Regions from separate parts of the Chitinophaga sp. XS-30 genome, predicted to be linked through region 2. Evidence: riboswitches for the same ligand, from Rfam matches in the RefSeq annotation. Region 2 holds a riboswitch; each other region holds the start of a gene.
What was found. A riboswitch is a leader RNA that binds a small molecule or an ion and turns the genes downstream of it on or off. The one in region 2 is predicted to bind cobalamin.

Region 1 (4,134 bases), 1.8 Mb from region 2:
TGGATTTGCGGTTGGCGGAATCCTTGTACAGCAGGTAAGGCGTACCGGTCTCGATCTGCGCATCCAGGATGGCGAACCAGAGGTCCTGCGCTTTCACGGTCTTGCGGGCGCGGTTCTCCTGCTCGTATTTTTCATACAGCTGCTCGAACTCTTCGCCCCAGCAATCTGCCAGGCCGGGTGCTTCATGGGGACAGAAAAGGCTCCAGGTGCCGTTGCTTTCCACGCGTTTCATGAACAGGTCGGGCATCCACAGCGCGTAGAAGAGGTCGCGGGCGCGCAGTTCTTCTTTACCGTGGTTCTTGCGGAGGTCCAGGAATTCGAATACATCGGCATGCCAGGGTTCCAGGTAGATGGCGAATGCGCCTTTGCGTTTGCCGCCGCCCTGGTCCACATAACGCGCTGTATCATTGAATACGCGCAGCATGGGGATGATACCGTTGGAGGTGCCGTTGGTGCCGCTGATGTAAGAACCGGTAGCACGGATATTGTGGATGCTCAGGCCGATGCCGCCTGCGCTCTGGGAGATCTTCGCGGTTTGCTTCAGGGTATCGTAGATACCGTCAATGCTGTCTCCCTGCATGGTGAGCAGGAAGCAGCTGCTCATCTGCGGTTTGGGCGTACCGGCATTGAAGAGGGTGGGCGTGGCGTGTGTGAACCAGCGCTCGCTCATCAGGTTGTATGTTTTGATGGCGGAGTCGATATCCTCTTTGTGAATACCCACGGCTACGCGCATGAACATATGTTGCGGGCGCTCGGCGATCTTGCCGTCTATCTTCAGGAGATAGGAGCGTTCCAGTGTTTTGAAGCCAAAGTAGTCGAATGCAAAATCCCGGTCGTAGATGATGGTGGAATCCAGGATATCCGCGTTCTTGCGGATGATGTCCCATACTTCATCGCTCAGCAGGCCGGCGGGTTTGCCGGTTTTCGGATCGATGTATTCGTACAGCTTCTTCATCGTTTTGGAAAACGACTTGATAGTATTTTTATGGAGATTGCTCACCGCAATGCGGGAGGCAAGCTGTGCATAGTCCGGATGCTTGGTGGTGAGGGAAGCGGCGGTCTCTGCGGCCAGGTTATCCAGCTCGGTAGTGGTAACGCCATCGTACAATCCCTGGATCACTTTCTTCGCTACATCTATTGAATCTACATAATCAGGCGCCATGCCGTAACACAGTTTCTCTACCCTTGCCGTGATCTTGTCAAATTTGACAGACTCCTTTCTGCCGTCTCTTTTTATAACGAACATAGTGTAATGAATTTAATGGGTGATGAATATATTGAGGTGTATTATCTGCTTTAATTAAAAATCTTCGTCGAGGCTGAAAGTGTTGTTGGTGTCCTTGTTGCCCATTACACCTGATTTCTGGTAGTCGCCCACCCGTTTTTCGAAGAAGTTGGTTTTGCCCTGCAGGGATATCATTTCCATAAAATCGAAGGGATTGGTGGCATTGAATACTTTTTTATAGCCCAGTTCACCGATCCAGCGGTCTGCCACAAATTCGATGTATTGTTTCATCAGTTCGCTGTTCATACCTATCAGGGCTGCGGGCAGCGCATCGGTGATGAATTCTTTTTCGATCGTCACGGCATCGAGAATGATCTCATGCACTTCTGTTTCGGAGAGTCTGCCATTCAGCATGCGGTAGAGTTCGCAGGCGAATTCGCAGTGGAGCCCTTCATCACGGCTGATCAGTTCATTGGAGAACGTAAGGCCGGGCATGAGGCCGCGTTTCTTCAGCCAGAAGATGGAGCAGAAGCTGCCGCTGAAGAAGATGCCTTCCACCGCCGCGAAGGCTACGAGGCGTTGGGCGAAAGTGCCGTTCTCTATCCAGCGCAGCGCCCATTCGGCTTTCTTTTTCACGGCAGGTACGGTATCAATGGCGTGGAAAAGCCGGTCTTTCTCCGCCGGGTCTTTTACGTAAGTATCGATCAGCAGTGCGTATGTTTCAGAGTGAATGTTTTCCATCATGATCTGGAAACCGTAGAAGCAGCGGGCTTCGGGGATCTGTACTTCGCTCATGAAGTTCACGGCCAGGTTCTCGTTCACAATACCGTCAGATGCGGCGAAAAATGCCAGTACATGCGAAATGAAGTGGCGTTCACCATCCGTCATGTTCGCCCAGTCTTTCAGGTCTCCGGAAAGATCGATCTCCTCCGCGGTCCAGAAGCTGGCTTCATGGCGTTTGTAATGTTCCCAGAGCTTGGGGTAGTTGATCGGCAGCAGTACAAACCTGTCCTTGTTCTCCTTTAATAAAATCTCGTTCTCGTTACTCATACAAATTTTTTATACGGTTAGCAGGGTGTGTAATGAGACGCGGGGCTGACGGAAGATAGCTTTCCATATAGTGATACGGTGAGGGTCACTTTCGCCATAACCTTAGTCGCGAAGGTTTCGACAATAACGTTGTACTGGCAGGTCTCCTGGCTTTCCCCGGCCGGATTGGCCTTCCCGCCCCCGAAAGGGCAGTGGCATTGGAAACATCCGGCATCCAAGAACTAGGGGATCACAGTAGCGCGTCTGCTCGTGAATTCCACACGATTCCCTATTAATTCATATTCCGTTACATCGGAAAAGAAGCCAGAACAACGAAGTCAAGAACTGATGCAAATGTAATGATCGAAGACAGGCGATACACCCAAAAGTTACTCACGGGTGTGGATAAAGAAAGTGGATATTTTAGAGATGTAGCAGGGTGGTGGAATACGGACTTTTGCACAGGTTTATGCAGATGTATGGTATGAAGTTTATATTAAATGTGTTAAAAAACTGGCATGGAATTATATCCGGGGGACCTTATGGAGGAATTTCTGCCGTATCACCTCCTGCACCGGTATGCCTTCGATCTTGCTTTCCAGCCATGACACGATATCCAGGTAGAGGTAACTCCTTCTTTCGTAGGGATTTTTGGCGATCAGCTCCAGCCTGCCTTTCAGTTCAATGAAAGCGGTGCGCAACGCTTTGGGGTGTGCGTACATGTTCTTCCTCAGGAACTTCAGGATCTCTTCCATCACCAGGCTAAGGTCTTTATGCTTTGCAATGAAGTGATATACAGACTTGATGAGGTATTCCACCAGGCTGTAGTTTTCCAGTTCATAATGCGCGATGAGGTGAAGGATACGTGCAAAGCACTGGATATCAGCCCGCAGATTGCCGATCCGCAGATGGATGATCTTGTTCAGATACACGATGGCATTGTTGTTGTCCCCGCTGCCGAAGTACAGGCAGGCGATCTTGTAGTAGAATACCAGTACGCGGTGCTGGTCTACCGTCAGCTGATGCTCGGATATTTTTTCTTCCACTTCGGCCACCAGTGCCAGTCCTTCCGAGAAAGTACCATCCAGGAAGTGGCGGTTGATCTTGCCGGTGTAGAGGTACACGAAAGCGGAGGTGCGGGTGTTCTCGTTGAGGGTCTCTTCCTTTTCGGTGATGAACTGCTCCATGACGGACAGCACTTCAATGAACTTCTCATGGTTCATGGTGTGGAAATGCGCCGTGAGCAGGTTATGCAAAGCCTTGATATAGAGGTCCACATCCGATTCCTTCAGCGTGGGATATTCCGCGAACAGGTCCACCCACTTCTGGGTGTGCCGGTAATACATGACAAAATCCTGCAGGATATAATAATACCAGCAATAGGCCTGGTAAAGATAACTGCGCTCGTAGAAGCTCATGGTATGCGTAGCCTGTACGGGCAGGTTGGAATCGAAGAAGCTTTTGAGGATATGCACATCCTTCTCATCGCGCGCGTGGCCGAGCTTCAGGTACATGCCGTACATCCGGAGGGCCAGGGAGGAGAGTCTGCTCACGTTGTTGAGCTGGTCGTTGATCCGGCGGGACTCGTCGCTCAGTTCATCCGCGCGATTGTCCAGACTGCGGGTGATATGCCGGGTTTCGATCAGTTTTTCGAATTCCACGATCTCGAAGAACAGCATTACTTCCTCCTGCTCGCGGGCGCTGACCTTTGCTTTGCCCAGGATCTTCAGGCTTTGCTGGTAGAGTCCTTTGTTGTACAGCACCCGTGCATAATCCAGCTGCTCCCGCAGGTCTATCAGCGGGTCTTTGGTTTTGTACAGCAACCGCAGGGTGGTGAGGAGATGTTTGTATAAATGGGCCTTGACGTTGCTTAACTGTTG
Region 2 (4,134 bases):
GTTATCGATGATGGAAGTGATGTTCCTGCTCCGTGCCAGCGCAGCAACCGCGGAGATGTCCTGCAGGGAAAAGGTAAGCGAATTGGGAGATTCCAGGTAGATAACGCTGGTATTGGGTTGCATAGCTTTTTCAAAATTGGCGCTATCCGTGCCATCCACAAAGGTGGTCTCCACACCAAAGCGGGGCAGGAGATTTTCAAGCAGTTGCCGCGCCCAGCTGTAAGGTTCCTTCACGCAGATCACATGATCACCCTGCTGCACCTGTGAGAATACGGCGGCAAAGATCGCGGCGGCGCCGCTGCTGAACACCAGCGCATCTTCCGCGCCATCCAGCGCAGCCAGTTTCTGACGCAGGATATCTATCGTGGGATTGTTGCCGCGGGAATACAGGAAACCCTGAAACTCATCCAGCAGCCGCTCCCGCATAGCGGATACGGTACCGAATGCAAAGTTGCTGCTCTGCACGATCGGTGGTGCTATGGCATTGAAATATTGCTCGCGGTCTTCGCCCAGTTCGTTGATGATAAAAGAAAGGTCCATAAATTAATGACAATGCAAGGTGTTTGACAATCGATTCCAGATTTGGTGAATAACGACGGACAGGTATTGGTCAGTACATATCAGCGTACCGCTTTTTTCATCGCCAGATAAATGGGCAGTCCCGCTACGAACCAGCCCATCCCGCCAAGCGCCTGCCGCCAGTCGGTAATAAATATGTTAACCGTCACAAAGAGATAAACGGTGATAAAGAACAGCGGTACGAACGGGTACAGCTTCATTTTGTAGATACCGGTACCGTCCAGATGCCGCGTTTTCCTCCGCAGCACAAAAATGGTTGCCGCCGCGGAAGCCAGGCCAATGGTATCGAACAGCATCACATACTGGATAATGCTTCTGAAGTTGCTGAGAAAATATAACAGGGCCACCGTCAGTACCGTGAACACGGTAAGCGCCACTTCCTGCACCTGCGTTTTGCTGTTCACCCGTTTGAACACCGCCGGCAAAACGCCGTCTTCCGCCATGGCATAGTACATCCTGGGATTGGAAAGCAGGTTCACATTCGCATAGCCCAGCACCGAGAGGAACAGCAGCACCGAAGTGACCCTGAAACCATTCTCTCCGAAGAACACTTCCGCCATGCGTGCGGCCAGCGCATCCGTTGTTTTCAGCTGCTCGAAGCCGATCACTTTAACGTATGCATAGTTGACCGTGATGTATAATAACAGGATGATGAAAATACCGGTAAAAATGGCCCTGGGCATGTTGCGTGCAGGCTCCCGCACATCGCTGCCGAAATTGATCGTCTGCTGATAACCGCCATAGGTAAAGAACACGGGCACCAGCGCGGCGCCGAAGATATAGAACCAGCTGACCGGCTCCGGCTGCTGCACAACGGCGGAGGCAGGCGCCACATGATTGCTGAATGCGGTGAGACAGAGCAATAATACCAGCGTGATCTTGAACACGGTGAGCACATTCTGCGAGCTGGCGCTCAGCCGGATACCCAGCATGTTGATGATATATAACACAACGATGGCGGCAATGGCGATCGTTTTGCGGCCGGCTTCGTGCTGCATGGTATCCGGCAGCAATACCGGGCCGATGTACTCGGCGCCAACGAGGCATACCGCGGCGATGGACGCGGCATTGGAGATCACCAGCGTCCAGTTGATCATGAAAGCATAAGCCGGATGGAAACCGTAGGACAGCACTTTATAAAAACCGCCGGCCACAGGATAACGGGAGCCGATCTCGGCATAGGTGAGCGCCCCGCAAAGGGTGACCAGCCCGCCGAGCACCCAGCTCATGTAGAACAGCATGGGCGCACCGGTTTCCCGCGCTACGTCCACCGGCGTTTTGAATATCCCCATGCCGATCACCAGCCCCACCACGATCATGGTAAGGTCAAAAGGACCGAGTTTAGGTTTGATGCTCATGATCTACAATATACTCATTAACGCGTATTTCCGTAAAATATCCGTAGGTTTGCGCCCGGTAAACGGTTGCCCGGTGTGCAAGCACCCCAGGGCATTAATAGGGAATCCGGTTCAAATCCGGAGCTATCCCCGTAGCTGTAATCCCGCTCCCGAAGCGCTTCGGGACGTTTTTTCGGACACTTCAACCACTGCTCTCTCCAAAGGGCGGGAAGGTCATCCGGAAAAGCGGGAAAGCCAGAAGACCTGCCGTACTGCCATTAAATCAATCCGCGCTTTCGGGTGAAAAGCGGAGGGTGTAATTGCTGCGACGGCGGCATTCTATACTTTTCAATATTCTCCCCCCTGCGTGAAATCATTTTTTCAACTTGTAACTTACATGAAGAAGAAAAGCTTTTCATTGCTCTCTATCAGCCTGCTGGCTATTTCCCAGACCGGCTTTGCACAGGAAGACACCTCCCGTGTCTCCCAACTGAACACCGTAGTGGTCACCGCCACAAAATTCGCCAAAAAACAAAGCGAGACCGGTAAAGTACTGACCGTTATCTCCCGCGAACAGATCGAAAGAAATGTTGGCCGCACCATCACTGATGTGCTGAATGAACAGGCCGGTATTGTGATCAACGGCGCGGGCTCCAATCCCGGTAAAAACAAGGAACTGTATTTCCGCGGGGCCACCTCCCAATATACCACCATCCTGATCGACGGCATCCCCGTAGCGGATGCCACCGGCCTCACCGGCAGCGCTATCGACCTGCGCCTGATGCCTATCGATGAAGTGGAGCGGATAGAGATCCTCCGCGGCACCCAATCCACCCTCTACGGGGCGGACGCCATTGCCGGCGTGATCAACATCATCCTCAAAAAAGGCAGCGGCAAACCGGTGAACGCTTTCGGCAACCTCACCTGGGGCAGCAACCGCAGCATCAAAGGCACACTGGGCCTGCGGGGTCAGCAGGAGAATGTGGATTACAACGTCAGCTTCACCCATTTTGAAACCGACGGCATCTCCGAAGCCGCACCGGCAGACAGTCTCGTTAATCCGGAATTCGACCGGGACGGCCTTAAACAGAATGCTTTCATGGCCAACATCGGCATACAGGCTACCGACAACCTGAGGCTGCAGCCCTTTCTCATGTTCTCCGACTACAAAAGCAAATACGATGGCGGCCCCTTCCAGGATGCGCTGGTGAACAATAATAAATCCAACCTCCTCCATACCGGCATCCGCAGCGTGTACGACCTCGGCAAAGGCCAGCTCCACGGCAACTTCGGCTACCAGAAAGTACAGCGCACGGATGAATCTGCCTGGGGTATCACGGACCTGGATGGCCGCTCTTATTTCGGCGAACTGTACGGGCATTATGATATCAATAACTGGCTGCAGGCGCTGGCCGGCGTGGAATATCGCAAGGCTGAGCTGATGGATACGGCTTTTGACGCGCCTTATGGCATCCGCTCCCAATACAATACCAGCCCCTATGTTTCCCTTTTCATCAGGAACCTGCATGGCTTCAGCTTTGAAGCCGGTGGCCGCTATAACATGCATTCCGCCTATGGCAACAACTTCACTTACAGCCTGAACCCTTCGTACCTGCTGAACGACAGGCTGAAACTTTTCGTGAACATCTCATCCGGTTTCAAAGCGCCTTCACTGACGGCGCTGTACAGCAGCTACGGGAATCCGGACCTGAAACCCGAAGAGACCAACAGCTACGAAGCCGGTTTCCAGACCTTCCTGCTCCGCAACAAGATCGACCTCCGCGTAACGGGCTTCAAGCGCGACATGAAAAATGTGATCGCCTACATCAATAACCGGTATCTGAACTTCAACAAGCAGAATGACAAAGGCGCGGAGCTGGAACTGGCGGTGCAGCCTGCCAAAGGACTGACCGTAAAGGTATTTTACGCGTATGTTGACGGGGAAGTGACCACACAGGTGAATGATAAAGACACCACCTACAGCAACCTGGTGCGCCGTCCTAATCATTCCGGCGGGCTGAACATCGGTTACCAGGTGCTGCGTAATGTATTCGTCAGCACCAATATCCGCCACATCGGTTCCCGCAACGACCTTTACTATGCACCCGGTGCCTGGACGGCAACGAATGAACCGCTGGCCGCCTATACTATCTGGGATATGTATGCAGAATACCGCTTCTCGGACAAAGGCCGCCTGTTCTTCAATGCCAACAACATC
Region 3 (4,134 bases), 880 kb from region 2:
CCGGATAGCCCAGTCCAGATACGGCTCACGATCTTCTTTACGCAATGGCAATCCTTCCCTGACGGCTGGTTCATCTATCTGGATGATACCGATACCGGCCTGTTCCAGTGCCGCTACTTCGTCCCGGATGGCGAGCGCGATCTGGCTGGCTGTAAGCGAACGCGGCTGATCGTCCCGCACAAAGGACCATTGCAGGATCGTTACCGGTCCGGTAAGCATGGCCTTCATCGGCAGACTGGTCAGGGATTGTGCGTACTTCGTCCATTTCACGGTCATATCCTCCGGACGGCTCACATCGCCGTAAATCACCGGCGGCTTTACGCAACGGCTGCCATAGCTCTGCACCCAACCGTTACGGGTAAACGTAAATCCATCCAGCAGTTCGCCGAAGTACTCTACCATATCATTCCGTTCAAATTCCCCATGCACCAGTACGTCCAGCCCTATCTTCTCCTGCCAGCGTATAGCCGATGCCGTAGCCTCCGCGATCTTTTCGTCATATGCTTCCTGCGTGATGGCGCCTTTGCGCAACTGCGCGCGCAGTTGGCGGATATCATCCGTCTGCGGGAAAGAACCGATAGTAGTTGTCGGAAACAGTGGCAACCTGAACCGGTCCGCCTGCAGCTGTTGCCGCTGCGGGAAAGCGCTTTGGCGGGCCACACCTGCATCCGTAATGGCGGCGGTTCGCTGTTTTACCTCCGGTTTGTGGATACGGCTGGATCCCCGGCGGGAGGAGATGGCAGCCCTGTTCGCCTCCAGCAAGGCCATATTGCCTTGAAAGATAAGATCAAGCGCCTGCACTTCCTGCAACTTCTGGCGGGCAAAGGCCATCCAGGAAATCATCTCGGGGTCAAGCTCCGTTTCGAGGGACAGGTCAGCGGGTGAATGGAGGAGGGAACAACCGGGGGCGATCATCACGCGCTCTTCTCCAAGCGCAGCTACTGCTTTGCGGATGAAAGACAAGGATGTATCATAGTCATTCTTCCAGATGTTCCGGCCGTCCACCACACCGAGGGACAGGGAGGTTTTCGGCGGCATGGCTTGCAGAACGGCATCCAGCTGCTGCGGCGCGCGGGTAAGGTCTATATGCAGGCAACAGACCGGTAAATTGGCGGCAAGCGCTGTGTTCTCCCGCAGCCCTTCAAAATAAGTGGCTACGATCAGCTTCAGGCCTTTGGTTTGCCGGGCGATCTCCCGGTATGCCTGCACATACGCTTCCTTTTCTGCTTCCGTGAGATCGGTGGCCAGGAAGGGCTCGTCCAGCTGCACCCATACCGCTCCCTGTTCCCGCAGCTTTTGCAGTATCTCTATGTACACGGGCAGCAGCCGGTTGAGCAGCGCTATACGGTGAAATCCGCTGCCTTTCTCCTTTCCAAGCAGCAGATATGAAACCGGACCGATCAGCACCGGCTTGGGAATAACACCCGTAAAATGCCGGGCAGCATCAAAGGCATTGAATACCTTGTTGGAGAACAGGCGGAACTGCTGGTCTGCCGTAAATTCGGGAACGATGTAGTGGTAATTGGTATCGAACCACTTGGTCATTTCCATGGCGGTAATGTCCAGCCCCTGCTGCTGGAATCCTCTGGCCATGGCGAAATACAGATCGATCTCAGCGTTCCCGCCCACTTCTGTAACAACGGGCGCATAACGGTCCGGCACAGCGCCGAGGAGCAGGCTCATGTCCAGCACCTGGTCATAAAAACTGAAATCATTACAGGGGATGAGATCCATCCCGGCATCCTGCTGGATCTTCCAGTGTTCCTCCTGCAGCCTTTTTGCGGTAAGGAACAGATCACTGCGGCCAATAAGGCCCTGCCAGTACTGCTCGCAAGCTTTCTTCAGCTGGCGGCGGCTTCCCATTCTGGGATAGCCAAGGTTGTGTTTGAGCATACGCATAAAACTTTTGGTTAAACATTAATTGTGCATTAATGCTCCTTACAGTTTCCGGTATGCTTTCAGGAATTGTGTAGAAGGTGAGGAACGAAAAGACAGGGCACACCTGTCCCTTCCCGACTACTGCTTCAAATCGCGAAAGCATTTGTCTTATACAGCGGGCAAGTATCCTGGCTTGTAACATTATTACCGTCCTTCTCATCCCTGTTCAGGTCAGGACAATGGACCAATCTGGTAATAATTCAGGTAGTTACTTACAGTTGCGCGACAGCCCGTGATTTGCACACGGTTCCTTATTAAAGGCGACTTTCGTCGCCTACCGCGCTGTAGAAAGAAAAAAGAAATAAAGTAAAGAACTTGAGGGCAAAGATAGGAAGGTGGCCAATAATTTCCTATATTTTGTTAAGTGAGGGTTAAAGGCATACCATGCATACCTGATATTGTTAAGAATGATTAACAATGTATTTTTGGCATAGAATATGCAAATATCTTCGCAACAAAATGTATTGCTACCGAAAGTTTGATGATTAGCAATCCTGATTTTAACCTATGGCACGGTATATCCCGTCTTATCTAAACCTAACGGAGACGTACACACGCTACACACTCGGTAAGGAGTAATAATATTAACATATCCGGATAACCATACGCACCGCTGGCATCAGCAGCCGGATATGTGTGCGTTATGTCTCCGGATGATCGAATTGTATATTGTATATGAATAGGATACTTGTAGTAGAGATGATCTGCTGATGCTCCGGATTATAGAAATGGTGCTCAGAAGGGAAGGGTACGAAGCAGATACCGTCATGAACGGGAGAGAAGCGGCGCTTAGCCTCAGGACGAAAACGTATGATCTCATCCTGATAGATCTGAAGCTGCCCTTCTCCCATCTTAAGGAAATGGTGGAACAGTTACGTATAAGCCAGGCTGCGCGTTACTTTCCGGTACTGGTGATATTGATCTCATCATTCATTGAAAACAGCGTAGGCAGCTGGTTCGGGATCGATGCGGATGAGTTCATTCACAAACCGCTGTCGCCATACGACCTCGCGGGAAAGGTAAACCGGCTGCTCGGATACGGGCAGGTAGAGGTGTAATGCCGGCCTTCCATCTGTTGTTCGTTCCCTTCTTTTAATGTATATCTTTGCGGAAACTCGCATTCATGGAACCTTTTTCCATTCTCATCCGTGATCAGGCTTATGAGGTCAGTCCTTACGTTAAAGGCTATACGGTATCTTTTCATGTGACGGCGGCAGACAGCAGGATCATTTTTGAGCTGGATGAAGAAGACCAGCTTCGTGCCGTAACCGCCGGCGAGCCGGTTGATGCGGAGCTGGTGATGCAGCTGGCGGAGGCTATTACAAAACATTTCTTGAAATGAGCCGTTATGCCAGTTCCCGGTGCAGGGCCTGCTGCTGAAGATATTTTTTTACCATCTCGTATAACCGGTCAAAATTTACGGGCTTTGTCAGGTAATCGTTCACACCTGCCATCAGTGCAGCTTCCTGCTGCTCGCTGAACGCATCCGCTGATATAGCGATCACGGGAATATGCTTTAACAGGGGATCCTGGCGGATCAGGCGCAGGGTATCGTACCCATCCAGCCTGGGCATGTGCATATCCATCACGATCAGGTCCGGAAGTAACTGACGGGCTTTACTGATGCCTTCTTCCCCGTTGCAGGCAATCGTGAGCTGCAGTCCCAGATTGGCAAAGAAGCGGTCCATGATCATCTGGTTCACTTCACTGTCTTCCATCAGCAGCACTTTTTTATCTGTCGGTACTGCGGAGTATGTTTTTTTAGCGGGAAGCTGGAAAGCTTGTGGCGCCAGAAGTCCCTGCTTCAGGGGCAGGATCACGGTAAAGGCCGTGCCTTCGCCCGGTTCGCTGCGGACCTCTATGCGGCCCTCCATCAGTTCCACAAGGCGGCGCGAAATGGCAAGCCCCAGGCCGGTACCGCCAAATTTCCGGTACACAGAACGGTCGGCCTGTTCAAATGGCTGAAAGATCAACGGAAACTTTTCTTTTGGAATACCCATCCCCTCATCCACAACACGAATATGCCAATGGTCTGCATCCGGGCAATGGAAATGCAGATGCACCTTTCTGCCGCCGGGAGTGAATTTGATGGCATTGGCGAGCAGGTTATTCAATACCTGTGCGAGATGCACCCGGTCCCCCAAAATGTATTCGGGCAATTGCGGATCTACCTGTACCTGCAGGCTTACCCCCTTT

Region 1: linked by a shared signal. The riboswitch ahead of FW415_RS09530 (ribonucleoside-diphosphate reductase small subunit) and the one ahead of FW415_RS02065 (TonB-dependent siderophore receptor) in region 2 are both predicted to bind cobalamin.
Region 3: linked by a shared signal. The riboswitch ahead of metE (5-methyltetrahydropteroyltriglutamate--homocysteine S-methyltransferase) and the one ahead of FW415_RS02065 (TonB-dependent siderophore receptor) in region 2 are both predicted to bind cobalamin.

Annotation. Positions count from the first base shown of each region.
Region 1 covers NZ_CP043006.1:2,301,137-2,305,270, forward strand. Annotated here, with positions in the region: gene FW415_RS09525 (ribonucleoside-diphosphate reductase subunit alpha) at 1-1,246, opposite strand, end outside; gene FW415_RS09530 (ribonucleoside-diphosphate reductase small subunit) at 1,301-2,275, opposite strand; cobalamin riboswitch at 2,394-2,598, opposite strand; gene FW415_RS09535 (hypothetical protein) at 2,779-4,134, opposite strand, start outside.
Region 2 covers NZ_CP043006.1:513,360-517,493, forward strand. Annotated here, with positions in the region: gene FW415_RS02055 (PLP-dependent aspartate aminotransferase family protein) at 1-540, opposite strand, end outside; gene FW415_RS02060 (APC family permease) at 621-1,937, opposite strand; cobalamin riboswitch at 1,984-2,203, shown strand; gene FW415_RS02065 (TonB-dependent siderophore receptor) at 2,314-4,134, shown strand, end outside.
Region 3 covers NZ_CP043006.1:1,396,976-1,401,109, reverse strand. Annotated here, with positions in the region: gene metE (5-methyltetrahydropteroyltriglutamate--homocysteine S-methyltransferase) at 1-1,893, opposite strand, end outside; cobalamin riboswitch at 2,039-2,236, opposite strand; gene FW415_RS05905 (PleD family two-component system response regulator) at 2,649-2,996, shown strand; gene FW415_RS05900 (hypothetical protein) at 3,062-3,280, shown strand; gene FW415_RS05895 (ATP-binding protein) at 3,285-4,134, opposite strand, start outside.